Regions from separate parts of the Arthrobacter sp. 05L44 genome, predicted to be linked through region 1. Evidence: riboswitches for the same ligand, from Rfam matches in the RefSeq annotation. Region 1 holds a riboswitch; the other holds the start of a gene.
The links. Region 1 has a riboswitch for glycine ahead of cycA (D-serine/D-alanine/glycine transporter). Riboswitches for the same ligand answer to the same signal wherever they lie in the genome.
Positions count from the first base shown of each region.

Region 2: it holds a riboswitch for glycine, as region 1 does, so the genes downstream of both, gcvP (aminomethyl-transferring glycine dehydrogenase) here and cycA (D-serine/D-alanine/glycine transporter) in region 1, are expected to answer to the same signal.

Region 1 is NZ_JBFTNS010000002.1:195,163-212,807, forward strand. It holds gene AC1DHY_RS06170 (alkaline phosphatase family protein) at 1-600, opposite strand, end outside; gene AC1DHY_RS06175 (endonuclease/exonuclease/phosphatase family protein) at 693-1,400, opposite strand; gene AC1DHY_RS06180 (thioesterase family protein) at 1,525-2,328, shown strand; gene AC1DHY_RS06185 (DUF2177 family protein) at 2,348-2,731, opposite strand; gene AC1DHY_RS06190 (lipoate--protein ligase family protein) at 2,748-3,497, shown strand; gene AC1DHY_RS06195 (DinB family protein) at 3,511-4,014, opposite strand; glycine riboswitch at 4,334-4,431, shown strand; gene cycA (D-serine/D-alanine/glycine transporter) at 4,585-6,054, shown strand; gene purU (formyltetrahydrofolate deformylase) at 6,051-6,962, shown strand; gene AC1DHY_RS06210 (methylenetetrahydrofolate reductase) at 6,997-7,878, shown strand; gene AC1DHY_RS06215 (MBL fold metallo-hydrolase) at 8,162-8,800, opposite strand; gene AC1DHY_RS06220 (S-(hydroxymethyl)mycothiol dehydrogenase) at 8,797-9,882, opposite strand; gene AC1DHY_RS06225 (mycoredoxin) at 9,995-10,252, opposite strand; gene AC1DHY_RS06230 (SOS response-associated peptidase) at 10,387-11,133, shown strand; gene AC1DHY_RS06235 (VOC family protein) at 11,187-11,609, opposite strand; gene AC1DHY_RS06240 (chorismate mutase) at 11,624-11,950, shown strand; gene AC1DHY_RS06245 (hypothetical protein) at 11,980-12,366, opposite strand; gene AC1DHY_RS06250 (DUF6504 family protein) at 12,499-12,828, shown strand; gene AC1DHY_RS06255 (DNA polymerase III subunit alpha) at 12,825-16,358, shown strand; gene thrS (threonine--tRNA ligase) at 16,505-17,645, shown strand, end outside.
Region 2 is NZ_JBFTNS010000004.1:188,851-200,946, reverse strand. It holds gene AC1DHY_RS11190 (flagellar biosynthesis protein FlhA) at 1-1,177, shown strand, start outside; gene AC1DHY_RS11185 (hypothetical protein) at 1,155-2,348, shown strand; gene AC1DHY_RS11180 (carbon storage regulator) at 2,358-2,618, shown strand; gene flgN (flagellar export chaperone FlgN) at 2,680-3,195, opposite strand; gene AC1DHY_RS11170 (sigma-70 family RNA polymerase sigma factor) at 3,420-4,238, shown strand; gene AC1DHY_RS11165 (Dps family protein) at 4,374-4,856, shown strand; gene AC1DHY_RS11160 (MFS transporter) at 4,944-6,524, opposite strand; gene AC1DHY_RS11155 (TetR/AcrR family transcriptional regulator) at 6,591-7,130, shown strand; glycine riboswitch at 7,240-7,338, shown strand; glycine riboswitch at 7,340-7,454, shown strand; gene gcvP (aminomethyl-transferring glycine dehydrogenase) at 7,494-10,400, shown strand; gene gcvT (glycine cleavage system aminomethyltransferase GcvT) at 10,413-11,546, shown strand; gene gcvH (glycine cleavage system protein GcvH) at 11,950-12,096, shown strand, end outside.

The DNA of each region.
Region 1 (17,645 bases):
CTTGCCGGCGACGCCGGCGGCGGCCAGCCGGTCCCAGATGGTGGGCAGGGTGGACGTGACGGTCGAGTTATGGATCCGGTCCGTGGCCGCGGAGTGCTGGTAGAAGCGGTTGGGATAGGTCTCGGCCATGGTCGCCGCGAAGTACCGGTCGCAGACGGTCCAGTCCGGGCCGGCCTGCCGCCAGAAGTCGAGGTCGGCGGCGTCGTAGTAGCCGACGGCGAACTCGTCGTTCTCGCCGGCCAGGAGCCAGCCGTTGTTCTTGCCGCCGTTGTACTGGATCCGGCCGCCCTCGTAGGAGTGGTCCGGGTCAGGATGGCCGCAGCCCTGGAAGTCCGTCAGGTGATGGGTCGCATGCGGGATCCCGTAGCGGTCCGTGAAGCTGAGCCCGGACTGTTTGCCGTCCGCGCCGGGCATCCAGCCCAGGAAGTGGTCAAAGGAGCGGTTCTCCATCATCACCACGATGATGTGCTCGATTCCGGAGCCTGCCGGCGTCGGCAGGGCCGCTGCCGTCTGGGCCGCACGGGCCGCGCCCCCGGTGGCGAGGGCGGTGGCCGCGACGGTCCGGGCGGCGGTCATAAAGTGACGTCGAGTTAAGTTCACGCCCAAAAGTAGATCACGAAAAGATCACGGGTCCGGGCCGTTTGTTGGCCCGTTCATGAACAGTTAACCGGGTGTTTAGCAGCCCGAGTGGCTCAGGCCGCGCCGCTCACCCCGGTGGCGCCCTTGGCGTCCTGCCCGTACTCCGCCGTGATGAGGATGGGCAGGTGGTCGGAGGCGCCGCGGGGCAGCGTTTCGACGTTGTCAATCATCAGGCCCTGGGACGTGGCGAAATCAAAGTGGCCCTTGAACACCTTGTACCGGGTGTAGGTCCTCCGGTCGCTGAGCGAGAGTTCGTAGCCCGCGTCCTTCATCTGCTCCGTCAGGTACTTGGTGAAGAACGGATAGTTGAAGTCGCCCACCATCAGCGTCATCGGCCCGCCGCCCATGCTCAGCAGTTCCCCGTGCGCGGCGTGGATCTGGTTCCGGCGCAGGGAGTTCGAGGCCGTAAGCGGCGCGGCGTGGAAGGAGGCGATCACCAGGTCATGGTCTGTTTGGTTGTCCACCACCCGGGTGCCGATCAGCCGTTCGTGTGCTGGTGCCAGGACCCGGTCGTGCAGGGATTTCTTCAGCGCGAAGGTCTTGGTCTCGTAGGCGGTGAAACGGTCCTGGCGGTAGTAGATGGCCAGGCCCAGCCGGTTGCCTCGCGTGGCGTCCGCCAGCTGAAGGTCGCCGATGCTGTCCGGCAGGTCTTCGGTGTCGCACTCCTGGAGGCAGAGCGCATCGATTGCATAGCCGCTGGCCAGGGCTTCCAGTTCGCCGCTGGCCTTGTGTTTCCGGAGGTTGTAGCTGATTACTCGGATCAGGGGGAGCACCTCTTCGCACGATAGTCGGGGTAAGCCTGATCCCGAGTCTACCCAGTCCGGCCGGGGGAGGAGGCGATAGGGTGGTGGGGATTCTCTGATTGTTGCTGCGAAAGGGTCGACGTTGACTGCTGAATTACCGGTGCTGGCCGAGGGCGATTTCTACTACGAGGTGCTCGGCGGCGGGCGTTTCCGCTCCACCGTCCACGCCCAGGGCGCCTGGAACGAGCACGAACAGCACATGGCACCGGCGTCGGGCATTATGGCCGACTGCCTGGCCCGGCACGAGCCGCGCGATGACATGCGCATGGCCCGCATCAGCTATGAGATCCTCGGCCTCATCCCCGGCGGCGAATTCGAGGTCACCACCACCACGCTGCGCCCCGGCCGCACCATCGAACTGCTGCAGGCCGAGTTGGTTGCCGGCGGCCGCGTGGCCATCCGGGCGACGGCCTGGCGGATGGTGACCTCCGATACCTCGGCTGTCGCCGCGTTTGAAGATCCGCGGATCCCGGCACCGGAGAATTGCGAGCCGTACGACGCCGCCACGGTCTGGCCCGGCGGGTACATCGCCTCCCTGAGCATGCGGATCGCCGAGGGGCACCGTGCCGGTTCCGGAACCGTCTGGCTGCACACCGACTACCCGCTGACCGACCGGGCGGACAGCAGCGACCTCGCCCGGCTGATCGGACTGGTGGATACGGCCAACGGCATTGCCGCCCGGGTTCCGCCGGGAAAGGGCAGCTACGCGTTCCCCAACCTGGACCTCCAGATCCACATGTACCGGCGGCCCGAGGGCGAGTGGCTTGGCCTGGACAACGAGGTCTCCTTCGGTACGGACGGCATCGGCCTGACCTCCACCGTGCTGCACGACCTCACGGGACCGTTCGGGCGAGCCGAACAGATCCTGACGCTGCGGAAGAGCTGACCGGCGGCCGCGGCGCCGGCTAGTGGAAAACGAGCCAGCCGACGACGGTGGCCAGGCCGGTCAGGAACGCGCCCCAGAGGATGTCCGCGACCACGATCGCCAGCGGCCAGTTTTTCAGGGTGGCGGCGTTGGTGAGGTCATAGGTTGCATAGGCGAAGCCGCCCAGCGCGGCGCCGTAACCCAGCGCCGTCAGCCAGCTGCCGCCGTCGAGCGCGGGCCGGAGGGCAAAGAAGAGGATCCCGGCGATGTACAGCACGTAGAACACCACGGCGTACCCTAGATGGGGCTTGTCCGACATCAGGTGGCCCAAGTGCCGGCGGTAGAACTTGTTCATCGACTTGAGCCAGACGGCGTCGATGACGGCGAACGCGGCGGCTACCACCAGGAATTGCAGAATGACCATAAGGGAGCATAACAACATGCAGCAGGCCGCGGCGGGACCCCGGAACCTGACGGTGTTCCGGCAGGATCACTCCCTCGGCCCGGCGGCGGACCTCGACTTCGCCCTGACCCTTCTGCAGCGGGTCAAGACCGGGTCCCTGGTCCCCCTGCTGCGGCTCTACCGGCCCGCCCCCACGGTGGCGTTCGGCCAGCGTGACACCCACTTGCCTGGCTTTGACGCCGCCACCCTGGCCTGCCGGGAACTTGGTTTCGAACCGCTGGTCCGGAAGGCCGGGGGCAGGGCCGCCGCGTACCACGAGGGCACCCTGGTGATCGACCACCTGGAGCCCCATGCTGACGCGATTGCCGGGGCCAAAGGCCGGTTCTCCCTCTTCGGCGAGCTGCTGGCGCAGGCCCTGCGCGACGCCGGGGTGGCGGCCGCTGTCGGCGAGATTCCGGGGGAGTACTGCCCGGGCGAATTCAGTGTCCACGGCCGGGATCCCCTGGTCCCGGAGCACCCCATCAAGCTGGTCGGCACCGCCCAGCGAGTGGTGGCCGGCGGCTGGCTGTTCAGCTCCGTGATCATCGTGGAGAACTCCGCGCCCATCAGGGCAGTCCTCGAGGCGAGTTACGCCGCGCTGGGCCTTGACTGGGACCCGGCCACCGCCGGCGCCGCCGATGACCTGGTCCCGGGCCTGGACGTGCCCGCCGTGGAGGCAGCCGTACTGGCCGCCTACGCCCGGTACGCCACGCTCGACGACGGCGACTTCGGCGCCCTGCTGCCCTAACGGCCGAGACGGCTCACGCTGGGCGGGCGGCCAGGAGCTGTTCGCGCAGGATATCGGCGTGCCCGCAGTGCTGGGCCAGTTCCCGCAACAGGTGCAGGTAAACCCACCGCAGCGGCAGCGGGCCGCGCCTGTTTCCGGTCACCAGGTGGTCCAGGCCCAGGGGTGCGGCGCGCTCACGCGACTGGGCGCAGGCTTCCCGGTACGCGGCCTGGACGCCGGCGATCGAGTCATCGGCAGCCAGGATGAAGGACTCGTCCGGGGTGGCCGGAATACCGATGTCCTGCCGGCTGCGGCGGGTGATGGCCTCGTCGAACCAGACCTTCTCCACGAACGTGGCGTGCTTGACCAGCCCCAGCAGCGTGGTGCGGGAGGGGACCAGGGACGCGCGGGCCTCCTGTTCGGTCATTCCGTCCAGGCAATCGTGCAGCGCGGCCCGGTGTTCGTCGAGGAACGCGTCGAACTGCGTCCGCAGATCCGCCGCGAAAATACCGGGCTCCGTGCTGGGGTGATGGCTCATAGGCCACATCCTAATAGCACCCGGCCCGGCACCGGCCCCTGCGGCCCCTGCGGCCCCTCCGGCCCGGCCGGTGCTATCCGCCCGGAGGACCTACCGGCGGGTAGCGCCGGAACGCGGGCTGCGTCACAAATCCGGCGGTTTGACTTTCCGGCGTGATCCATCCCACACTGAATCCGCCGGACAATCCTTCCGAGGAGGTCCCGGCGATCATGTTTGGCGGTTACCGGCCCGAGCCAGGGCACGGCAACCATGACGACGCGTTCTTGCCCGGAGCCACCCTCCGCAGCGCCGCGTCACCCCCTATAAGTAAACAAGCCTATGATCTGCGGCGGGAGAGTCCTGCCGGTACATGCAGCAGGCGCCGTAGGAGCAAATCCTCCCCAGGAATCTCTCAGGCCCACGTACCGCCGCGGCGAGGCAACTCTGGAAAGCAGCCGGATCATTTCCCGGCTCACCGACGGTGCAAGCGGTTCCTGCGGGGGCAGGTACGCGGAAACTCTCAGGTCCAAGACAGAGCGGGGAGGAACCCGAATCATCGTGGCACCAGCCACTTGAACGATGGAGTTCCTTATGACGATTCAGCGACCACCTTCCACCATGGTTGAAGCTCCCCACCTCGAGCGGCAGCTCAGCAACCGGCACATCCAGCTCATCGCGATCGGCGGCGCCATCGGCACGGGCCTGTTTATGGGCTCGGGCAAGACCATCTCCGCGGCCGGCCCCTCGGTCATTTTCGTCTACATGATCATCGGCTTCATGCTGTTCTTCGTCATGCGGGCCATGGGCGAACTGTTGCTCTCCAACCTGCACTACAAGTCCTTCAGCGATTTCGCCGCCGATCTGCTGGGCCCGTGGGCGGGCTTCTTCACCGGCTGGACGTACTGGTTCTGCTGGGTGATCACCGGCATTGCCGACGTTATTGCCATTGCCGGGTACTCCCAGGAGCTCTGGCCCGGCCTGCCCCTCTGGATTCCGGGCCTGGTCACCATCGCGATCCTGCTGCTGCTGAACCTGACCACCGTCAAGGCCTTCGGCGAGACCGAATTCTGGTTCGCGCTGATCAAGATCGTCGCGATAGCGGCGTTGATTGTGGTGGGCCTGTTTATGATCTTCAGCGGGTTCAGCTCCGACGCCGGACCGGCGACTTTCAGCAACCTCTGGAGCCACGGCGGGTTCTTCCCGAACGAGTTCATGGGCTTTGTGGCCGGCTTCCAGATCGCCGTCTTCGCCTTCGTCGGCATCGAACTGGTCGGCACCACCGCAGCCGAGGCCAAGGACCCCGAGAAAAACCTGCCGCGGGCCATCAACTCCATTCCGATCCGTGTCCTGCTGTTCTACGTCGGCGCACTTATCATCCTGATGTCGGTCACGCCGTGGACCCAGTTCGCCGCCGGACACAGCCCGTTCATCGCCATGTTCTCCCTGGCCGGTCTCGGCGCCGCCGCCACCGTGGTCAACCTGGTGGTCCTGACCTCGGCCATGTCCTCGGCCAACTCCGGGATTTACTCCACCTCCCGCATGGTCTACGGCCTCGCCCAGGAAGGTGACGCCCCCGCCCCCTTCGCAGCGCTGTCCCGCCGCAAGGTTCCGCAGAACGCCTTGTTCCTCTCGTGCGTGCTGCTGCTCTCCGGCGTCGTGCTGATGTACGCGGGGGAGAACATCGGCAAGGCCTTCGAAATGGTTACAACCGTGTCCGCCGTCTGCTTCGTCTTCGTGTGGTCCATCATCCTGGCCAGCTACCTGGCCTTCCGCAGGCGCCGCCCGCAGCTGCACGATGCCTCGAAGTTCAAGATGCCCGGCGGCGTGCCCATGGTCTGGGTCGTCTTCGCCTTCTTCGCCTTCGTGCTCTGGACGCTGACCACGCAGCCGGACACGTTGTCGGCCCTGCTGGTGACGCCGGTCTGGTTCATCATCCTCGGCGCCGCATGGCTGGTCCTGCGCCGCCGTCCGGTGCACCTGGCCCGTTACGAGGCCTTCAAGGCCGAACTCCAGTCCGAGCAGGATGAAGCTGCCGGATCCCGGAAGGTGGAGAGCCAGTGAGCACCGCAGCAACCCCACAGCCCGGCGGCCCCGCAACTGAACAGCGGGAAGAGCCCGGCGCCGAGTTCGTCCTCACCCTCGACTGCGCCGAATCACCCGGCATCATCAACGCCGTGTCCAAATTCCTCCTGGACCACGGCTGCAACATTGTGGACATCAAGCAGTTCGGCGACCGGCTCGTGGAGCACTTCTTTATGCGCGTGCACTTCGTCTCAACCGGCACCGCGGCGGACGTCGAGGAGCTCCGGCAGGATTTCGCGCCGGTCGCCGCCGAGTGGGCGATGACCTGGCGGCTGGAACGCCACGGCCGGAAGCAGCGGATCCTCGTTATGGTCTCCAAATACGGGCACTGCCTGAACGATCTTCTCTTCCGCGCCAGGATCGGTGAACTCCCGGTCGAGATTGTCGCCGTCGTGTCCAACCACCCGGACCACGAGGGCCTGGTCACCTGGCACGGGATCCCCTTCCACCACGTGCCCGTCAGCCCCGCGACCAAACCGGAGGCAGAAGCAACGCTCCTGGACCTGGTGGAGGCGTACAACGTGGAACTGGTGGTCCTCGCCCGGTACATGCAAGTCCTCAGCGACAACCTCACGGCCAGGCTCGCCGGCAGGGCCATCAACATCCACCACTCCTTCCTGCCGAGCTTCAAAGGAGCCAAGCCCTACCACCAGGCTTACGCCCGCGGCGTCAAGACTGTCGGGGCCACGGCGCACTATGTGAACTCGGAACTGGATGAGGGGCCAATCATCGCCCAGCAGGTCATCGAGGTGGACCACACCTATACCCCGGAGGACCTCGTCGCCGTGGGCCGGGACGCCGAATGCAAGGCCCTGACGAACGCCGTCCGCTGGCACTCCGAGGGGCGCATCATCCTCTCAGGGAACCGCACCGTCATCCTGCGCTGACCCGCGCCCGCCTGCCCAAATTCTGGAGTTCCCTGTGAAGACCCACCTTCCTCTGTCAACCGCGTCCCATGCCCCGCCCGCCCAGCCGGACACAACACTGCCAGCGCGGCTGGAAATCATTCCCACCTCCGGCATCGTCACCAGAGTCCAGGCCGGACTCGCGCCGGGAACGGCACTGACCGTGACCTGCCTTCCCCATCACGGTGTCCAACCCACCCTGGAAACGGCCGTCCAGCTGCGCCGGCTCGGCCACAGCGTAGTCCCGCACCTGGCAGCGAGGAGCCTTGAAAGCCGTGCGCAACTGGCCGGCATCCTTACCGAGTGCCGAACCGCCGGGATCAACGAGGTTTTTGCCGTCGGCGGTGATGCCGCGCAGCCGGCCGGCCCGTACCAGAACAGTGCACGGCTCCTGGAGGACATCGCCGATTTGTCCGGCGGGGCCATGTCCGCCGGCGTTGCCGGGTACCCGGAAGGGCATCCCGGGCAAAGCCAGCTCTACATGCTGGATGCGCTGCTGGAAAAACAGCACCTCGCTACCAGCGTGGTGACGCAGATGTGCTTCTCGGCGGCCCGGATCAGCTGGTATGTCGAGTTGCTCCGCCGCGAAGGCGTTACCCTTCCGGTGTGGGCCGGCGTCGCCGGGTCCGTTCCCCGGACCAAGCTCATTTCGCTGGCGACCAAGATCGGGGTGGGACCGTCCCTGCGGTTCATCAGCCGCAAGGGCCCGCTGGCCCGGCGGCTCCTCGACGGCGGCAACTACTCGCCCAGCCGCCTCGTGGCCGAATTGTCGGCGGCGCAGCCGGCCCTGGCGGGCGTCCACCTCTATACATTCAACAATCTGGAACCGTACGCCGCCGCCGGCGCCGGCGTAACGGCGGCTTCTGGAACGGCGGCGCCGGTGGAGCGGCAGCCATGACCGCGCCGGCGGGCGACGCCGGGCAGCTCCCGCGTCCCGGGCGGCGGCTGCCGTGGGCAGCTCTGCCGCGCGGCCTGCCGGTACGGATTACGGCCGGCGGCCGTTACCTGGGGCCGGGAACAGTGGACGGGTCGACGCCGGACGGTGCGGTGATGTGGGTCCGCTTCAACGGCCTCGAGGGCCGCCGTATGTTCCACCGCGACGACACGGTGTTCGTCGAAGTGGGCAAGTCGAAGTGGGCTAGTCGAAGTCGACTGGGCGGCGGTGGCGGCCCGCGGCGCTGTCAGTGGCCGCGGGCTATCCACTCCTCCAGGTGCGGCGCCTCGGCGCGCACCGTCGTCGGATCGCCATGACCGGTGCGCACCACGGTGTCTGCGGGCAGCGTGAGCAGCCGGTCGCGGATGGAACCGATGATGGTGGGGAAATCGCTGTAGGACCGGCCGGTGGCGCCCGGACCGCCCTGGAAGAGCGTGTCACCGGTGAACACGGTTCCCTTCGCGGGCAGGTAGAAGCTCACCGAGCCGGGGGAGTGGCCCGGGGTGTGCAGCGCCTCGAGGCGGGCGCCGGCCACCTCGAACGTATCGCCGTCGTCGATGCCGTGCTCCGGTTCGGTCCCGGGGAAGACGCGGTCCCACAGCATCCAGTCCTGCTGGTTCAGGTAGACCGGGGCGTTGACCAGGCTGCGGAAGGCGCCGACCGCTGCGATGTGGTCGTCGTGGCCGTGGGTGAGCAGGATGGCCTTGACGTTCCGGCCGGCGACGGCGGCCGCGGTGGCGTCGGCGTCGTGGGCGGGGTCGATCACCACGCAGTCCTCGTCATTGCCGACGATCCAGACGTTGTTGTCCACGTCCCAGGTGCCGCCGTCGAGCGAGAACGTCCCGGACGTGACCAGGCGGTCGATCCGCAGTGCTCCGCCGCTCACAGTTCCACCACCGAACGCAGCACGGCACCGTCGTGCATCTTGTCGAAGGCGTCCTCGATCTGGTCGATGGTGATCCGCTCCGTGACGAAGGCGTCGAGGTCGAGCCTGCCCTGCCGGTACAGGTCGATCAGCATGGGGAAGTCGCGGGACGGGAGGCAATCGCCGTACCAGGAGGACTTCAGGGAGCCGCCGCGGCCGAACACGTCCAGCAGCGGCAGTTCCAGGGTCATCTCCGGGCTGGGAACGCCCACCAGGACCACGGTGCCGGCGAGGTCGCGGGCATAAAACGCCTGCTTGTAGGTCTCCGGGCGGCCGACGGCGTCGATCACGACGTCGGCGCCGAAGCCGCCGGTCAGTTCGCGGATCGCCTCGACGGGGTCCACCCCGGAGGAGTCCACGGTGTGGGTTGCGCCGAGTTCCTTGGCGCGATCGAGTTTCTTGGCGTCGATGTCCACTGCGATGACAGTGGTGGCGCCGGCCAGGGCCGCGCCGGCCACGGCCGCCACGCCCACTCCGCCGCAGCCGATCACGGCCACGGAATTGCCGCGGCCGACGTTGCCGGTGTTGATCGCGGCGCCGAGGCCGGCCATCACGCCGCAGCCGAGCAAGCCGATGGCGGCGGGGTCGGCGTCGGCGTCCACCTTGGTGCACTGTCCGGCGGCCACCAGGGTTTTCTCGGCGAAGGCGCCAATGCCGAGCGCCGCGGTGAGCTCCGTGCCGTCCGCCAGGGTCATCTTCTGGGTGGCGTTGTGCGTGTTGAAGCAGTACTGCGGCTCGCCGCGGCGGCACGCGCGGCACTCGCCGCAGACAGCGCGCCAGTTCAGGACAACCCGGTCACCGGGGGCAACTTCGGTGACGCCGGGCCCCACCGCGCTGACCACCCCAGTGGCCTCATGGCCGAGCAGGAACGGGAAGTCATCGTTGATGGCGCCCTGCTTGTAGTGCAGGTCCGTGTGGCAGACCCCGCATGTGAGGATATCCACCAGGGCCTCGCCGGGCCCGGGGTCCGGAACCAGGATGGTCTCCAGGGTGACGGGGGCGTTCTTGGAGCGGACAACCGCGCCTTTGACTTCGTGGACCATGGGTAGCTCCTTTCATCACCGCGTCCGCGACGGGATGCGGCACGGCGCGGAATCCCGGGGTTAGCTGGGAGTCCGCGCCGTGGTGGTGTGGTGGTGGGTGTCCTGGTGGGGCTTAGGCCGCGAGGCGGGTCTTGACCTCGGCCGCCGAGGGATTGGTGGCTGCCGTGCCGTCCGGGAAAAGGACGGTGGGGACGGTGCGGTTGCCGCCGTTGAGCTTCTCCACAAGTTCGGCGGTGCCTTCGACTTCCTCGATGTTGATCTCGGTGTAGCCGATGCCCTGGGCGTCCAGCTGCTTCTTCAACCGGTTGCAGTAACCGCACCAGGTGGTCGAAAACATGGTGATGGTGCCGGAATCGGGGGTGAAGTCCACGAAGTTCTCCTCAACGCTGGTGGGCGGCGCGCAGTTGGCAGCGCCTCTGCCGGCAAAGCCGGATGTCACTGTGATCAACCGTAACCCGGGAGGCCCTATTCCCGCACGGCGGGTCCCGATGGCATGCTGGTGCCATGTGTGGACGCTACGTGATGGCCCGGGCTGTCGGGGACCTTCTGGCCGAGTTCGACGCCGGACTCGAGGAGGAGGTGGTCATCCCGCCGTCGTGGAATGTGGCCCCGACGGCGGACGTGCCCATCCTGCTGGAGCGGCTGGTGGACGGCGAACCGGTGCGGCAACTGCACATTGCCCGCTGGGGCCTGGTTCCCTCGTGGGCCAAGGATCCGGGCATCGGCTCCAAGATGATCAACGCCCGCAGTGAGAGTGTGCTGGAGAAGCCGGCCTTCCGGAAAGCCACCCGCGCCCGGCGCTGCGCTGTGCCGGCGGACGGATATTACGAATGGAAGGGTGAGGGCCGCGGCAAACAGCCCTATTACGTGCACCCGGCGGACGGCTCCCCGGTGGTCTTCGCCGGCCTCTACGAATGGTGGAAAGACCCGTCCAAGGCCGAGGGGGATCCGGAACGCTGGCTGCTGTCCACGTCGATCCTGACCACTGACTCCCCGCCGGAGGGCTACGCCGACGGGATGCTCGCCGAACTGACAGCGCTGCACGACCGCGTTCCGCTGCCAATGGACCGGGCTACCATGGCGACCTGGCTGGACCCGCAGGCCGATGACGCCGCCGCCCTGGTGGGGCTGGTCCGGGCCGGTGCGCACGACGTCGCCGAGGGCTGGAGGATCGACGCCGTGGGCACCGCCGTCGGGAATGTCCGGAACGATTCCCCGGAGCTGATCGAACCGGTCGGCAGCCTGTTCTAGGGGACACCCCGCCGGTCGCGCGAACGGCTGCGGCGGGCGGCCCGAGGCCGCGCCTAGACCGTGACTTTGCCGCCGGCGTCGACCGTCCACGTGGGGTTGAAGGCGACCTCCCAGCGGAAGCCGTCAGGGTCCGCGAAGTAGCCCGTGTACCCGCCCCAGGGCTGCGTCTTCGGAGCAGCGACGACGGCGCCCCCGGCGGCTTCTGCCTGGCGCAGTGCGGCATCAACTTCCGCGGCGCTGCCCACGTTGTGGCTCAGGGTAATGCAGGGGATGCCGGCCGGGGCGTCCGTGGCCGCCTCTGCCTGCATTTGGCCGGCATCCCACAGGGAGAGAACCAGGCCGTGGTTGGCCTGCAGGAAGAGCACTTCGCCGGGAACCTCGCGGTGGACAGGCCACCCCAGTCCCTCGACATAAAAGCGGCGGGAGGCGTCAACGCTGCGGACACCCAATGAGATGAAGTCGACTCGTGGTTGCATGATTCGATACTGTCATGCACATGTCCACACATCACCGTGACGCCAAACACGCCCAGGCCGACAAGGAACAGCTCGCCGCCGTGCGGGTGGCCGTCGACGAAGTGGATGAGCAAATCGTCGCGCTGATCGGCCGGCGCGAACGGCTAATCCGGATCGCCGGAACCCTGAAAGCCGACAGCGCAGAGGTCAGGGCGCCGGGCCGTGTTGAACGTGTCCTGGAGCACGTCAAGGCAACGGCTGAGCAGAAGGACATCGACACCGACATTGTCGAACAGACTTACCGGGGCATGATCGATGCCTTTATCCGGCTGGAGCTGGAAGTTTACAAGGCCAGCAGCTAAGGCTGCGGCAGGACGCCCCTAGAGCGAACCTAGAGGGATTCTTCTACGGGCACGTTGGACTGGTAGTCCCTGCCCTCACAGTCGCTGTACGCCGTCATGAGGTGGCCCTTGGCCAGGCCCATGACCGTGCTGAGCGGAAAATTCCCGGTAATGGTGTTTCCGGAGTGCTCCACGCCCTTGATGTCGAAGTTCTCCTCCGTGCCGTCGTGGCTGAAGCAGAAAAAGGAGACGGCCTCGCCGTTCATGAACTCGATTTCCATCCGGCGCTGGTGGGAGTGGTCCGGGGTGGCCGCTACGAGCCCCACCACGTAGGCCCCGGAACTCGGGATGTTCCCGTCAATATCGAACTTCGCCACCAAGGTTGAATCCTTGGCGGCGATGCTTACGTGCTTCAGGAGTGCGCTGTGGGAGCTCATGGCTCAATCCTGCTACCTCGGCTTGCGTCCGTCCACCCCCATCTAGGTTTTGCCCCGGCCCCGGCGTAGACTTGATTTGTTCGAAGATATATTCGAATCAATCTGTAGGGTTTGTACTTGCCGGGAGGCCTCATGGGGATGTTCAGCGAGTCGGTGGACGTCGCCTGTTCCCCGGCAGGCCAGCCGCAGACGGTCGTCTGGAAGGGCAGGCAGTACGAGGTCTGCGCCGAACCCGTCCGCTGGTTCGAGCGGCGGCAGTGGTGGGCCGAGGAACAGCGGGCACCCCTGGGCAGCGGACCGGGACTGGTGGACCACGAGATCTGGCGGGTCCAGGTCCGGGACACCGTCACGCCGGACCGGACTTTCACCCTAGACCTCACCAGGCACCTGGGTAGCGGCCGCTGGCGGGTGCTGCGGATCCATGATGCCCTGCATGCCTCGCGGGAGCCTGAATCGGCATGAGCTTCACCCACCTGCATGTCTCCACCGCCTTCAGCGCCCACTACGGGGTGTCCTGGCCGGAGGAACTCGCGGCGGCCGCGTCCGCCGACGGGGCCACGGCGCTCGCCTGCACTGACCGCGACGGACTCTACGGCACTGTCAAGCACCTTAAAGCCTGCATGGCGGCGGGGCTGGACCCCGTGGTGGGTGTGGATCTGGCGGTCTTTGACGACGACGGCGACCTCCGCACCCAGCTGGGCGGACGTGTTGTGGTGCTCGCCCACGGGCATAACCAGGGAGCCGGCTACCGTGCCCTGTGCCGGCTGGTCTCTGACGCACATGCCCGCACCACGGGGAAAGCGGGGGGAGTGGTGCCTGTTGCCGTGACCAGGGCGGAGCTGGCCTCACGCGCCCTCGATCCCTCAACGCTTGAACCGGTACTGACCGTTCTGATCGGTCCCGATTCGGACGTGGGGCGGGCCATGGGCGGGCGCCGGTACCTACGCCCCCGCACCCTCTTCAAACGCTGGCTGGATGTGATGCCTGCGGGAACCGTCGCGGCAGAGGTTGTGTCCCAGCTCAGCCCGCCCGGGGAACCCTTCAGCACCGCCCATGCCGTGCGGATGCTCAAACTCGCCGCCGAGCACTCGGTCCCCGCGGTCCTCAGCAACGCGGTGCGCTATTGCGCCGAAGACGGGGCAGCTACGGCTGACGTGCTGGATTCCGCCCGCACCCTGAAATCCCTTCCCGAGCTCTCCGCCGCCCCCCAGCTGCAGCCCAACGGCCAGGGCTGGCTGAAGACACCGGCTCAAATGCTGCGTCTGGGCCAGGAAATCATGCATGCCGCTGGCTACGGCGCCGCGGACCTCAAGAGCCTGCTGGCCCACACCGAGGCGCTCGCGGACCGCTGCCGGATGGACCCGGTCACGGACATGGGGTGGAAGCAGCCGGTGGTGCCCGAAGCCTCCGTGATCGGGATCGCCGGCGACCCGCTGGTAGAGCTTACCCAGCGGTGTGAGGCCGGGATCAACCGGCGCTTCCCGGGGATCACCGGGAAGGCTGCAGAGGAACTGCGCGCCCGGCTGGAACACGAGCTGCGGATCATCGACGGGCTCGGCTTCGCCTCCTACTTCCTGACGGTTGCCGAGGTGTCCCGGATGATCCTGGACATGGGTGTCCGGGCGGCGGCGCGCGGGTCGGGTGCCTCCAGCCTTGTGAATTTCCTGATCGATGTCAGCCAGGTCAACCCGCTGCAGCACGACCTCATTTTCGAACGCTTCCTTTCCCGCGACCGGGCCACGCTGCCGGACATTGACATCGACGTTGAAAGCGCCGAACGGCATAACGTCTACCGGAAGATCTTTGAACGGTTCGGCTCCGAGCGCGTCACGTTGATGAGCATGCAGAACGGATACCGTGCCCGCGGGGCGGTACGCGATGCCGGCCTGGCGCTGGGTATGGATGGCGGGGACATCGATGAGATCGCCAAGCAACTGTGGCGGTTCTCGGCCCGGAACTTCCGCGAAGCACTGGTGGAAAAACCAGAGCTGAAGGAATTCGCCGGCCGGGTAGAGCAGCGGGACTTCACGGAGAACCAGCAGTTGGATCTTCTGGTGGACCTGACCGAACGGCTGGACCGCCTGCCGCGCCACATTTCGATGCACCCCTGCGGGGTCATCCTGGGCGATGCCACCCTGCTGAACCGCACCCCGGTCCAGCCCAGCGGCCTGGGCCTGCCGATGAGCCAGTTCGACAAGCACGACATGGACCCGATGGGCATGCTCAAACTTGATGTGCTGGGCGTCCGGATGCAAAGCGCCATGGCTTTCGCGGTCCGGGAAGTGATCCGGCTGCACCCGTCCAAGGCCGAGGTGGTGGCGGCCGGCCGCCACCCCGTAGGCTCCGACGGGACCGGCCCGGACTACATCGCCGCTGACGGCCGGATCGACCTCAACGCCGTGCCGCTCGACGACGAACCCACCTATGAGCTGATCCGCAGCACCCACACCCTGGGCTGCTTCCAGATCGAATCTCCGGGGCAGCGGGAACTGATCGGCAAGCTGGCGCCCCGGGAATTCAACGACCTCATCATCGACATCTCACTCTTCCGGCCCGGACCCATGAAGTCGGACATGGTGCGGCCCTTCCTGGAACACCGGCACGGTTTCGCCCCTGAGGTCTATCCGCATCCGGACCTCAAGCCCGTGCTGCAGGAGACCCATGGTGTGACGGTTTTCCACGAGCAAATCCTTAAGACCTTCGATGTGATGACCGGCTGCGGGCTGGCCCGGGCGGACGAGTTCCGGCGTGCCCTCGGCAATGAGGTCATGGAAGGCAAGGTGGAGGAATTCTTCCGCCGTGAGGCACGGGCACGGAACTATACCCCTGCCGTGGTGGACAAGGTTTGGGGAACCCTCAAGGCGTTTGGCAGCTTCGGGTTCTGCAAAGCCCACGGGGCGGCCTTCGCCGTGCCCACCTACCAGTCGGCCTGGCTGAAGACCCACCATCCCGAGGCGTTCCTGGCCGGGCTCTGGGAGCACGACCCCGGTATGTACCCCAAACGGCTGCTGGTGGCAGAAGCCCGGCGCCTGGGCATTCCCATCCTGCCCCTGGACATCAACCGCAGCCAGGCCGAATACCGGGTGGAAAGGGTGGAGGCCGGCCCGGACCAGGGCAAACTCGGCATCCGGCTGAGCCTGAACGGTATCTACGGGCTGTCCGGGGCCGAGCTGAAACGTACCGTGGCCGGCCAGCCCTACGATTCCCTCGCTGACCTGCGCGCCCGTTCACGGCTGAGCAAACCCAGCATCCAGCGGCTTGCCCAGCTGGGGGCCTTCGATTCCCTGCACCGCTCCTCCGGGGGAACTGCCAACAGGGCTGACCTGGTCCAGCATCTGCAGCAACTGCAAACCCGTCCGCAGCGCAAGGGCGTAGAGATCATAGAGGGCCAGCTCGCCCTGCCCCTGGGCGATGTCGAGCTCAAAAACCTGAAAGGAGGCCTGCCTGCCCCCACCCTGGTGGAGACGGTCCGCGCCGAACTGGATCTGTTGGCCCTGGACGTCAGCGGGCACCTGATGGCCAGCCACGCGCCGCTGCTGGAAAGGCTGGGCGTGACGACGGCGGACAAGCTCCTGGGGTTGCGAAACGGCACCGAAGTCCTGGTGGCCGGGGTGCGGGTAGCCACCCAGACCCCGCCGATGCGCGGCGGCCGTCGGGTGGTCTTCATCAGCATCGATGACGGCACCGGCTGCGTGGATTCCGTGTTCTTCCACGAGGCCCAGGAACAGTCAGGTCCCCTACTCTTCGGCACCCGGCTGCTGCTGATCCGCGGGACCACCCGGCGGACCGGACCGCGCGGCATCAGCATCAGCGCCTCCATGGCCTGGGACCTCAGCCGTACCGAGACCCTGCCGTTCCCTCCGGCGGCGGAGGGTCCCGGCCGGGGCGGCGGACCCGGCACGGCCGGGCATCCGGGGTATCCCGACGCCGCGGTCCCCGGTCCGCTGGACGGGATCCGGCGCAACCTTGCCATCACTGGCATGGGCGGCTGACCAACGGTAGACCTTCTGCGCACTGGCGGCCGGGCGGCGGCGGGCCGCGTTGGTTGGCCTCCCGGGAACCGATAGCATGGACGAGGCTGGCTGTGGTCCCCGTATGCCACAAGCTACGAAGCCTTAACTTTGAATAGGAGACACCCGTGTCAGATGCCCAGCAGATCACCCTTCTCGTCGACGGCGAAGAGACCAAGGTGACTACCGGGACCACCGGCGCGGAACTCTTTTTTGAGCGCCGCGACGTTGTTGTGGCCCGCGTCAACGGCGAACTGAAGGACCTGGACCAGGCGCTCCCGGAGGGTGCCGCCGTCGAATCCGTCACCATTGACTCCCCGGACGGCCTCAATGTCCTGCGGCACTCAACAGCCCACGTTATGGCCCAGGCGGTGCAGCAGTTGCGCCCCGACGCCAAGCTCGGCATCGGCCCGTACATCACCGACGGCTTCTACTTCGACTTCGACGTCGAGGAACCCTTCACCCCTGAAGACCTGCGCCAGCTGGAAAAGATGATGCAGAAGATCATCAACCAGAACCAGAAGTTCGTCCGCCGGGTTGTCTCCGAGGACGAGGCGCGCGAGGCCATGAAGGACGAGCCCTACAAACTCGAACTGATCGGCCTTAAGGGCGCCGGGTCCGACGCCGACGGCTCCAACGTCGAGGTCGGCGGCGGCGAACTGAGCATCTATGACAACGTCGAGCGCAAGGAAGGCACCGCCGTCTGGTGCGACCTGTGCCGCGGGCCGCACCTGCCCAACACCAAGCTGATCTCCAACGCGTTCGCCCTGACCCGCTCCTCGGCGGCCTACTGGCGCGGCAGCGAGAAAAACAAGCAGCTGCAGCGCATCTACGGCACTGCCTGGCCCACCAAGGAGGCCCTGAAGGCCTACCAGGAACGGGTTGCCGAGGCAGAGCGCCGCGACCACCGCAAGCTCGGCGCCGAACTGGACCTGTTCTCCTTCCCGGACGAGCTGGGTTCCGGCCTGCCGGTGTTCCACCCCAAGGGCGGCATCATCCGCAAGGCCATGGAGGATTACTCCCGCCAGCGCCACGTCGACGCCGGGTACGAGTTCGTCTACACCCCGCACATCACCAAGGGCCACCTTTACGAGGTCTCCGGACACCTCGACTGGTACCGGGACGGGATGTTCCCCCCGATGCACATCGACGCGGAACTGAACGAGGACGGCACGGTGCGCAAGCCCGGCCAGGATTACTACCTGAAGCCGATGAACTGCCCCATGCACAACCTCATCTTCGGCTCCCGGGGACGGTCCTACCGCGAAC
Region 2 (12,096 bases), on a different contig from region 1:
CATCCCGTTCGTCCTGGTCGGCGCGGGACTGATCATCGCCTCGCGCCGGACAGCGGCCAGCCAGCAGCAGGCCGAGAAGGCCCGCGACGCCGAGGCCGCCGCCCTGAGCTCCCCGGAACAGGACCCCAACGAGAAGCTGCTCGAGGACATGCGGGTCCACCCCGTGGAGATCCTGCTGGCCCCGGACCTCGTGGACATGGTCTCCGGCGCGTCCGATGACCTGCTGGCCCGGGTCCGTTCGCTGCGGCACAAGATCGCCATGGAACTGGGCCTGGTCATCCCGCCGGTCCGCACCCGGGACAGCGTGGACCTGCCGCCGGCCACCTACACCATCCGGATCGCGGGTGTGGAGGCCGGCCGCGGCACCGCCCCCGGAGGGCAGATGCTCGCCCTCGGCGATTCGCTGGATTCGCTGCCGGGGGTGGCGATGATCGAGCCGGTCTTTGGGCTCGCCGGGAAATGGATTCCGGCCGAGATGCGGCACAACGCCGAGATGACGGGGGCCACCGTGATCGACCGCGTCTCCGTGCTGGTCACGCACCTGTCCTCCATTGTCACCAGCCACGCCGCCCGGCTGCTCTCCCGCGAGGACGTCCGTGTCCTGACCGAGGGTGTCCGCAAGCAGAGCCCGTCCGCCGTCGACGAACTCACCCCGGCACTGCTGTCCCTGGCCGAACTGCAGCGGGTGCTCCAGGGCCTGCTCGATGAACAGGTCCCCATCAACGACCTCGCCCGCATCTACGAGGCCCTGACCCTCCGGGCCAAGATCTCCACGGACCCGGAGTCGCTCGTGGAGGCCGCACGCCAGGCCCTCGGCCCCGCCCTGACCGCGAAGTTCATGGAGGGCCCGGTGCTGAACGTGATCATGATCGACCCCGTCCTGGAACAGTCCATGCTGGAGGACATGCGTCCTGCCGAGGGCGGCAGCCAGATCGTGATGGGCCAGGACAGGCTCGACGCCGTGCTCCGCTCCGTCCACAACGCCGTGGAGTCCGCCGCCGCCGCGAACAGGCAGGCCGTCCTGGTCTGCGCCCCGGCGCTGCGCCCGGCCATCCACCGGCTCATCGGTGCCCAGCCCGGGTCCGTCCCGGTGCTGTCCTACCGGGAAGTCACTTCCGCCAACGTCCGGATCGAAACTGTAGGAGTCGTGCGCCATGCCGAACCGCTATCGGCTTAAGGGAGCCTCGCTGGAGGAAATCCGCAGCAAGGCCGAGGCCCAGTACGGCCCCGCAGCCCGGATCGTCTCCGCCGAACGCGTGATCAGCCCCGGCATCGCCGGGCTCTTCGCCGCCAACCGCTTCGAGGCGATCGTTGAGGTCCAGCCCAAGCACGACGTCGTGACCGGCGAGGTGGTGCCGGAGGCGGACATCATCCTGGCCGACGGCGAGTCCGCGCAGACTGCTGCACGGCCGGCTGACGCCCGGCCCGATGCCCGGCCGGTTGACGCCCGGCCCGCCGCGAAGCCCGCGGCCATGCCGGCCGGCCCTCGGGCACCCCGCGACGCCCGGCCGGCCCCGGAAGCTCCGGCCGGCCTTCGGGTCGCCGCCCCTGGCCACGCCCTGCAGGGCGACGCCATCGCGGCCCTGCTGGCCGAGGCGGACGCCGCCGAACTGACCCTGCACCGGAGCGGAGCCCCCGGGGTCTCCACCGAGTCGCCGGGCTTCGCCGAACTGCTGGACCAGCTCGGCTCGGGACTCCGGCCGCCGGCAGCGGCCCAGCCCGATCCCGTACCGCGGGTTACCCCTGTGGCCATCGACAGCGAACCTCCGGTTCCGGCGCCGCGGCAGGAGGCTCCGGCGTCGCCCGGGCGGCCCGCCATGCCGGTCCGGGCAACGGTACCGGCCCTCTTGAACGGAACCGGTGACCTGGTGGTGCTGGTGGGACTCGGCGACGACGCCCTGGACACGGCCCTGGCCATGTCCATCGCGGCCGGCGGCGCCGACGTCCGCACCGCGGGGCAGCTGAGCGCCTACGGGCACCTGCACCTGGACGGACGCCAAAGCGCGACGGCGGCCCGCGCCCATGCCGTGGAGACCGAACAGACGGTGATCACCGCCTTCGGCCTGGGTACGGCCCGCAACACCCTGGCGCGGCTGCAGGCGATCTCGGCGCTGTCCCCGGACCAGCTCTGGGTCGTGGTGGATGCCGGCCGCAAGCACGAGGACACGGCCCGCTGGGTCAGCCTGCTGCGCGCCCGCCTTGAGGTGACGGCCGTGGCCGTCGTGGGCGCCGCGGATACCGGTTCGCCCGAAAGCGTCGATGCGCTGGGCCTGCCCGTGGGCTGGATCGACGGCCAGCCGGCGCCCGTGCCTGCGCCGTGGGCCGCAGCCCCCGGCCACGAAGGGTAGATTGAGAGAATGCTGGTACTAACACGCAAGCCGGGCGAACAGATCATGATCGGCGACGGCATCGTCATCACTGTTCTGGAAGGCCGCGGCGACGGCGTCCGCATCGGCATCGAAGCACCCCGCGGCGTCCCCATCCAGCGCCGGGAAGTCATCGAGGCCATCGCCGCCGCGAACCTCGCGGCCGCCGAAGCGGGTGCGGAGGCCGACGCCGGCACCGAGGACGCCCTGCGCGGGCTGCTGCCGCAGGCACCTGCCGCCTCCGCGGAGTGAACCTGGCCGCCTGACGGCACCGGCTGCGCGGCTGGACCTCCGGGCCGCAGCAGCCCTGCCGTCAGTGCGAGTTCGCGTCGTCGCCCAGGTACTGCACCATCAGCGGCAGCGTGGCGCGGCGCGTGATGGCCAGGGCACGCTCGATGTTTCCGGCCACCGTCAACTGTTCAAGGGCCTCCGCAGGATCGGCGGCAGCCGGGGGTGGCTGCAGGCCCTGGATCAGGTCCTCGTTGACGCGGGTTGCCCCGGCAAGCCGGACGAGCAGACTGCGCAGGCCGTCGAGGTGTTCCTGCAGGACCGTGGGCCACGAGCCGTGAGGTGCTGCGGCAATCAATTCAGGCAGTGTCGCTTGCGCCGGGAGGCCCCATTCAGCGGCCACGGCCGCGGATTCGACATTTCGGGCCAGGGCCTCGAAGCGCATCCGGTCCAAGACCGACTCCACTTCCGACGCCGTAAACGCGATCCAGTGGATGTTGCCGGCCGCTACGTGCAGGCGCTGCGTTTCCAGGCGGAACAGGAGCAGTTCCAGCTGCCGCCGCTCCTGCCACAGCGCCGCCGAAAGATCCGCTGCACCCATGGGCCCCATTCCCCTGTCATCCCGGCCAAATTACGGCTTTCCGCATTTTCCGCCAAGCTTTTCCCTGAGGGTACACGCAGATTCCAGATCAGGTGATAGGTTTCGTTCTGGGTGCTGCGCCCGAGCTTCGAACACCGTCTCCCATGGGGGGAGCACGGGACCGTTTGCGGGTGCGGCGCTCAGGGTTTTAAAACTCCTGATCCGTCTCATGGGGGGACACACTATTGAATCGCGTGGAACGCAACGAGATGGTTACCCAGCACCTTCCGCTGGTTGGCTATCTCGTCTCTGATTTGTGCTCGAAGGCGTCCCACCTCTCGCGCGATGACCTGGCGTCGGCCGGGGCTGTAGCCCTCATTACGTCGGCCGACTCCTTCGACCCTGACCTGGGCGTACCTTTCGGCGCCTTCGCGCGACGCCGCATCCTCGGCGCCTTCGCCGATGAAATGCGCGCCAGCGACTGGGCCACACGGTCCGCACGCCGGCGGATCAAAGAGACCATGTCCGTCCAGGAAACCCTGGCCGCAGCCCTCGGCCGCACCCCGTCGGTGGACGAGATCGCGTCCGCCCTTGGCGTCCAGCAGAGTGTCGTTGAGGCGGCACTCGCGGACGCCTCACGCACCCTCACCCCGCTGGACGACGCCGTCGTCGACACACTCGCCGCCGAGACCCTGTCCCCGGAAAGCTCCGTCCTCGCGGACGAACGGCTCCAGTACCTCCGGGCCGCCGTAAAATCCCTGCCGGAGCGGATGCGCTACGTAGTGGAGGAAATCTACTTCGGGGACCGGACCGTCAAGGACCTGGCCGCTGAACTCGGCTCGACGCACGCTGCCGTGTCGCAGCAGCGTGCCGAGGCAATCCGGCTGATGCGTGACGGCCTCACGGCCCACTACGCCGATGACCCGGACCAGGGCTACGAACCCCAGTCCCGCATCACCCCGCGCCGCCGGAACGACTACCTGGCACAACTGTCCGAGGCCACGGCCGGCGGTATCACCCGGGCACTCTTCCCGCAGGGCCCCATGCCCAACCAGGCAGTCTAGGACCTTCCGCCAGCTTAGTAAGCACACTTAGTAAGCTAATCGTGAAATTCCGCCGGAACCATCGAAAGCCCTCTCCTCCCTGGAGTAGCGTCTGAGGCATAACGCCGTACCAGCCGTTCCAATCAAGGAGGATGCATGAAAGCAACACCGACCCTGACGAGCAACCTGCAGGCCGTCCTCGTGGACCTCATCGAACTCCACGTCCAGGGCAAACAGGCCCACTGGAACATCGTGGGGACGAACTTCCGCGACCTTCACCTGCAGCTGGATGAAATCATTGAGGCCGCCCGCGGCTTCGCTGACGACCTCGCCGAGCGTATGCGCGCCCTCCATGCCCTCCCGGACGGCCGCAGCTCCACGGTGTCCAAGACCACCGCGCTCGCCGAATTCCCCACCGGCCTGATCAACACCAAGGACGCCATCGACAAGATCGTTGCCGCGCTCGAGGCCGCCGTTGGCACCATGCGCAAGGTCCACGACGAGGTCGACGAGGAAGACCCCACCACCGCGGACCTGCTGCACGAGTTCATTGCCAAGTTCGAGCAGTACGCCTGGATGGTGAACGCCGAGACGATGCGCGCCACCGCCAGCGTCACCACCCCCGACTCCAAGAAGTAGTTCGGGCCCTACGCCCATGCAGCGTCCGACGCCGGGTTTCCCGGCGTCGGACGCTGGCGTTTAACGCCGGGCGCACGGCGGCGGCCGCTAGCCCGCCGTCGGCACCCTCCGGAGCACGACGGCGGCCAGCACTGCCGTGCCGGCCATCAGTGCCAGGGCGATGGCGGCCGTGACGTGGACGCCGGAGTCGAACGCCGCCCGCGCGGCAGCCATCACGGCCTCGGCCGCGGGTCCGGGGAGGGTCTGGGCCAGCTCCGTAGCCCCCGCCAGGGTTTCGCCGGCCCGCGCGGTGGCCTCCGCCGGCGCCGTCCCCGCAGTGCCGGCCGGCAGCCGCAGGTTGTGCTGGTACGACGCCGTCAGGATGGAGCCAAGGACGGCCGTGCCGAGCAGTGAGCCAACCTCGTAGCCGGTCTCGGAAATGGCGGCCGCGGCTCCCGATTTGGCCGCCGGCACGGACCCCAGGATCAGGTCGTTGGAAATGGTTTCGGCGGCTCCGACGCCCAGGCAGAGCACCAGCAGGGCCGCCAGCAGGATGCCGGGACCGGCGCTGTGGTCGCCGAGGGCCACCAGGCCGTAGCCGGTGGCGCTCAGGACCAGGCCGCCGGCCACCACAAAGCCGGGTCGGACTTTGCGGACCAGGGGCACCACCAGCAACCCGGCCACCACAGTGGCGACCAGTGCGGGGATCATGGCCATCCCGGACTCGGACGGCGACTGCCCCTCCAGCAGTTGCAGGTGCTGGGCGAGGAACAGGATAAAACCGTTGTAGGAAAACAGCGCCAGCACGTTGGCCGTAATGGCGGTGCTGAACACGGGGTTGCCGAAGAGGCTCAGATCCAGCAGGGGAGTGCCGGACTCGTCCGCTGCCAGCCGGCGCTGGCGGCGGACGAAGGCGTAACCCATCAGCAGGCCGGCGCCAAGGGCGGCGAGCGGTCCCGCTGCCATGCCCTCGGTGGCCAGGATTTTGATGCCGTAGACCGCCGGGGCCATGGCGAGCATGGACAAGGCGATGCTCGGCAGATCCACCCGGCCGGGGTTCGGGTCCCGGGATTCCGGGATCAGGGCAGGGCCGAGGACCAGCAGGGGCAGGATGATGGGCACCGCGACCAGCAGGACCGCTCCCCACCAGAGGTGTTCCACGAGCCACCCTCCGAAGATGGGCCCCAACGCGGCGCCACCGGAGAACCCCGCGGCCCAGACCGCCACGGCCAGCCGCCGGCGGTTGGGTTCGGGGAAGATGTTGCGGATCAGGGACAGCGTGGACGGCATCAGCATGGCGCCGAAGAAGCCGAGCCCCGCCCGCCCTGCGATCAGCCACTCAGCGGCGGGCGCGAAGGCTGTCACCGCGGAGACTGCCGCGAAACCGGCGCTGCCGATGAACAGCAGCCGCCGGCGGCCAATCCGGTCGCCCAGGCTACCCATCGCGACCAGCAGGCCGGCCAGGACCAGGGGGTATGTGTCGACGATCCACAGCAGTTCCACTCCGGAGGCGTCCAGGCTGCGCGCGATCGCCGGCAGCGCGAACGTGAGGGCGGTGTTATCCACGGCAACGAGCAGCACCGGAAACATCAGCAGGGCCAGGGCCAGCCAGTCGCGCCACGCCGGGCGCGGAGCGGAGGTGGTGCCGCGGGTGGTACCGGAGGTCGACGGGCGGTAGGAGACGGTCATCGAATAACTGTACCGTCTGGACGGTACAGTTAAGAAATTGGCGGTGCGCCGGGCATGATGGGAGCCATGGCCAGAAAACCCGTCGCCCGTGAAGCCGTCCTCGACGCCTTCGAGTCCCTGCTCATCACCGAGGGGGAGCGGGCCGCCACCCTCGACGCGGTAGCCAGGCTGGCCGGCGTCTCCAAGGGCGGTCTGCTGTACCATTTCCCCACCAAGGACGCCATGATCACGGTGCTGCTGGAGCGCCTGGACCGGCTCCTCGCCGACGACCTCGCCGCCATGGCCGCTGCGCCCGAAGGGGCCGCCGCGTACTTCATCAAGTCCTCGGTGTGGGCCGACACCCCACTGGACCGGGTCTTTGTGGCCGCCACCCGGCTGGCCGAAGTGGCACACGCCGAGACCCTGCAACGGATGGCAGGCGTGCAGGCGAGCTGGCTGGCCCTCCTCGCGGCGGACGTCGGCCCCGCGATGGCCAAGCCCGTTCTCTATCTGGGGGACGGGCTGTACTTCAATGCGATGCTCGCCCGGGGACCGGGCGGGGCGCCGACGGAAATGGCGGGCGACGTCGAAAGCCTGCTGGCCGCCGTCGAACGGCTGCGCGGCTGACGGGCGGGGCCGTATATGTCGCGGCTCCGGCGTCACTGGTTTGCGGACCTTGCCCCCGGCGTAGGACAATAAGTCTGTGACTATGGTCACGAGCAATTGAATATGCCTTTGATCTGCGGCGGGAGAGTTCTGCAAGTAGGTACAAGCAGGCGCCGTAGGAGCAAATCCTCCCCAGGAATCTCTCAGGCCCATGTACCGCCGCGGCAAGGCAACTCTGGAAAGTAGCACGTGCGTTATCTGACGCGACGTGCTCACCGACGGTGCAAGCGGAGCCCCGCATAGCGGCTGCGCGGAAACTCTCAGGTCCAATACAGAGCGGGGAGGAACCCGAATCAATGTGGCGTACCGTGCGCCGCCTTAGTTATGGAGTTCCTAGTGACTGTTACCTCAGCCTCCACGTCCTTCGTTGACCGGCATATTGGCGCCCGCCGCCAGGCCGACGTCGCCGCCATGCTCAAGGCAGTCGGCTACGACACCGTCAACGACCTTGTGGACACCGCCGTACCGAAGGACATCCGGCAGGATTCTGACCTGGCGCTGGGCGTAGCGCTCAGCGAAGTGGAAGTCCTCGCCGAGCTGCGCACGCTGGCCTCGAAGAACAAGACCGCCGTCCAGATGATCGGCCAGGGCTACTTCGACACCGTCACCCCGGCCGTCATCCGCCGGAACATCCTCGAAGCCCCGGCCTGGTACACCGCCTACACGCCCTACCAGCCGGAAATCTCCCAGGGCCGGCTCGAGGCGCTGCTGAACTTCCAGACCATGGTCCAGGACCTCGTGGGCCTGCCGATCGCCAACGCCTCGCTCCTGGACGAAGCCACCGCCGTTGCCGAAGCCGTCCTGATGATGCGCCGGGCCAACAAGAACAAGGCCGCCCACGACGGCAAGACCGTCCTCGACGCCGACTGCCTCCCGCAGACCATCGCGATCGTCAAGGGCCGCGCCGAGGCCCTCGGCTTCGAAGTTGAGGTCGCCGATCTGTCCAAGGGCCTGCCCAAGGGCGTTATCAACGGCGTCGTGCTGCAGCAGCCGGGCGTCTCCGGCCGCGTCTTCGACCACACCGCCGTCATTGCCGAGGCCAAGGAACGCGGCGCCCTCGTCACCGTGGCCGCGGACCTGCTGTCCCTGACCCTGATCACCCCTCCCGGCGAGCAGGGGGCCGACATCGCCGTCGGCTCCGCGCAGCGCCTCGGTGTGCCGCTGTTCTTCGGCGGCCCGCACGCGGCTTACATGGCCGTCCAGAAGGGCCTGGAGCGCTCCATGCCCGGCCGCCTGGTTGGCGTCTCCAAGGACAACGCCGGCATCCCCGCCTACCGGCTGGCGCTGCAGACCCGCGAGCAGCACATCCGCCGCGAGAAGGCCACGTCCAACATCTGCACCGCCCAGGCGCTGCTGGCCATCGTCGCGTCCTTCTACGCCGTCTACCACGGCCCCGACGGGCTCAAGGCCATCGCCGAGACCACCCACGGCCACGCCAAGACCATCGCCGCCTCGCTCCAGGCTGCCGGCCTGGACGTGCTGCACACCTCCTTCTTCGACACCGTCACCGTGTCCGTGCCGGGCAACGCCGCCGGAATCATCGCCGCCGCCGACGCCAAGGGCATCAACCTGCGCGCCATCGACGCCGACACCGTCGGTATCTCCGCTGATGAAGCCACGACGCCGGCAATCGTCGCCGACGTCGTCGCCGCCTTCGGTGCCACTGTCGCCGAGGACGCCGCGGCCACCGGCTTCGCCCTGGACTCCGCCGTCGAACGGACCTCGGACTACCTGCAGCACCCGGTGTTCAACACCCACCGCTCCGAAACCCAGCTGCTGCGCTACATCCGGCGCCTCTCGGACCGTGACCTGGCCCTGGACCGCACCATGATCCCGCTGGGCTCATGCACCATGAAGCTGAACGCGACCGCCGAAATGGAAGCCATCTCCTGGCCCGAGTTCGCCTCCATCCACCCGTTCGCCCCGGAGTCCCAGACCGCCGGCTGGCGCGAACTGATCGAAGACCTCGAGGCGCAGCTGACCGAGATCACCGGCTACGACCAGGTCTCCATCCAGCCCAACGCCGGGTCCCAGGGCGAACTCGCAGGGCTCCTCGCGATCCGCGGCTACCACCTCTCCCGCGGCGACGCCCAGCGAACCGTCTGCCTGATCCCCGCCTCGGCGCACGGCACCAACGCCGCGTCCGCTGTCCTGGCCGGCATGAAGGTCGTTGTGGTGGCCACGGCCTCCGACGGCACGATCGACCACGCCGACCTGACCGCCAAGATCGAACAGCACCGCGACGCGCTGTCCTGCATCATGATCACCTACCCCTCCACGCACGGGGTCTACGACGCCGACGTCCGCGAGGTCTGCGACGCCATCCACGCAGCCGGCGGCCAGGTCTACATCGACGGCGCCAACCTGAACGCCCTGGTCGGCCTCGCCCAGCCTGGCCAGTTCGGCGGCGACGTCTCGCACCTGAACCTGCACAAGACCTTCTGCATCCCGCACGGAGGCGGCGGACCCGGCGTCGGCCCGGTCGCAGCCAAGGCCCACCTGGCACCCTTTATGCCGGGCAACGCCGCGGACCCGGCCAACGGCGCCGACGGCACCCCGATCTCCGCATCCCGCTACGGTTCGGCCGGCGTGCTGCCGATCTCCTGGGCCTACGTGAAGCTCATGGGCGGGGCCGGCCTGACCGAGGCCACCAAGTCCGCCCTGCTCGCCGCGAACTACATCGCGACCCGGCTCAACGAGTTCTTCCCGGTGCTCTACACCGGTGAGGGCGGCCTGGTGGCGCACGAGTGCATCCTGGACCTGCGCGAACTCACGGCCAAGACCGGCGTGACCGCCGAGGACGTCGCCAAGCGCCTGATCGACTACGGCTTCCACGCCCCGACCCTGGCGTTCCCGGTGGCCGGCACCCTGATGGTGGAGCCCACCGAATCCGAGGACCTCGGCGAGATCGACCGGTTCATCACCGCCATGATCACCATCCGCAAGGAAATCGACCAGGTGGCCCACGGCGAATTCACCGTCGAGCACAGCCCGCTGCGCAACGCACCGCACACCGCCGCGGCCGCCGTGTCCACCGACTGGGACCGGGCCTACCCGCGCGAGCAGGCCGTGTTCCCGGTCCACACCCTCCGCCAGGACAAGTACTTCCCGCCGGTCGGCCGGATCGACGGCGCTGCCGGCGACCGTAACCTCATCTGCTCCTGCCCTCCCCTCGAAGCCTTCGAAGAGGACACCGCAGACCACTCCGCCACCTCCGACTCCGCCAACTAAGGACAGCCACCGATGACTGAGAACTACACGGCTCTGTACGAAGAGCACAAGAAGGCCGGCGCGTCCTTCACCGATTTCGGCGGCTGGCAGATGCCGCTGAAGTACACCTCCGAACTGGCCGAGCACCACGCCGTCCGCAACGCAGCGGGCCTGTTCGACCTCTCCCACATGGGCGAAGTCTGGGTCACCGGCCCGGACGCCGCCGCGTTCCTCGACTACGCCCTCGCCGGCAAACTCTCCGCCATGGCCGTGGGCAAGGCCAAATACTCGCTGATCTGCCAGGAAGACGGCGGCATCATCGATGACCTCATCACGTACCGCCGCGGCGACGAGAAGTTCCTCGTCGTCCCGAACGCCGGCAACGCCAAGGTGGTCGCCGCCGCGCTCGCCGAACGGGCTGCCAACTTCAACGTCACGGTGGAGGACGTCTCCGCCGAGACCTCCCTCATCGCGGTCCAGGGCCCCAAAGCCGAAGCAATCCTGCTCCGCCTGGTCCCGGCCGCCCAGCACGGGCTCGTCACGGAGCTGAAGTACTACGCCGCCGTCGAGGTCCCCTTTATGGTCGCCGGCACGAGCCAGGAGCTGCTGCTGGCCCGCACCGGGTACACCGGCGAGGACGGCTTCGAGATCTATGTCCCGAACGACGACGCCGCCGCCCTCTGGCAGGCGCTGCTCGCCATCGCCGAAGACGGCGAGTTGACACCGGCGGGGCTCGCATGCCGCGACTCGCTGCGCCTGGAGGCCGGCATGCCGCTCTACGGCAACGAGCTTTCCCGCGAGGGCAACCCTTACTCCGCTGGCCTGGGACCCGTCGTCGCGCTCTCCAAGGAAGGCGACTTCGTGGGCAAAGCAGCCCTGGCGGCATTGAAGGAAGCCGGCGCCGGGTCCACCACCGGGCGTAAGCTCGTCGGGCTCAAGGGCCTGGGCCGCCGGGCCGGCCGCGGCCACTACCCGGTCCTCAAGGACGGCGCCGTCGTCGGTGAAGTGACCTCGGGCCAGCCCTCGCCGACCCTCGGCTACCCGGTGGCCATGGCCTACGTCGACGTCGAGCTGGCCGAGCCCGGCACGGCCCTGGACGTCGACCTCCGGGGCAAGGCCGAGCCGTTCGAAGTTGTCGCACTGCCGTTCTACAAGCGCCAGAAGTAGCCCTCCAGTCCCGGAGCCGTGGCTGGCTCCGGGACCGTCCGGCCGCAGCGGTTCCCGAGTCCGGGACCGGCAGGCCCCGGTTTTCACGCGTGCTCGCTCGTCCCTCGCTTAGACGCACGCTTTCGAAAACCGCGGCCAGCCAGCCCCTCAAGGTCAGCCGCCCTTCCGTTCCAAGCGCCATTGGGGGTGCATTGGAACTCCAAGGTGCTACACGAACGGCCACTGGTTCTTTCCGGAGAACTGTTGGCCCCGAAAACGGAACTGGATAGCGGCGGGGGAGGGGATTCCGGAAGCATGCGTCTAAGCGAGGAACGAGCGAGCATGCGGAGGAATCGCCTCCCCCGCCACCCCACCCGGCCACAGCTAACGTGGCCCATGACTTTCAAACGCAAAGGAAAAAACCATGGCAAAAGTTGCCCCTGAACTGCAGTACTCCGACGAGCACGAGTGGGTTGCCCGGGACGCGGGATCGAACACCGTGTCCATCGGCATCTCCGCCGTCGCCACTGACGCCCTCGGCGACATCGTCTACGTTGACCTGCCCGAGGTT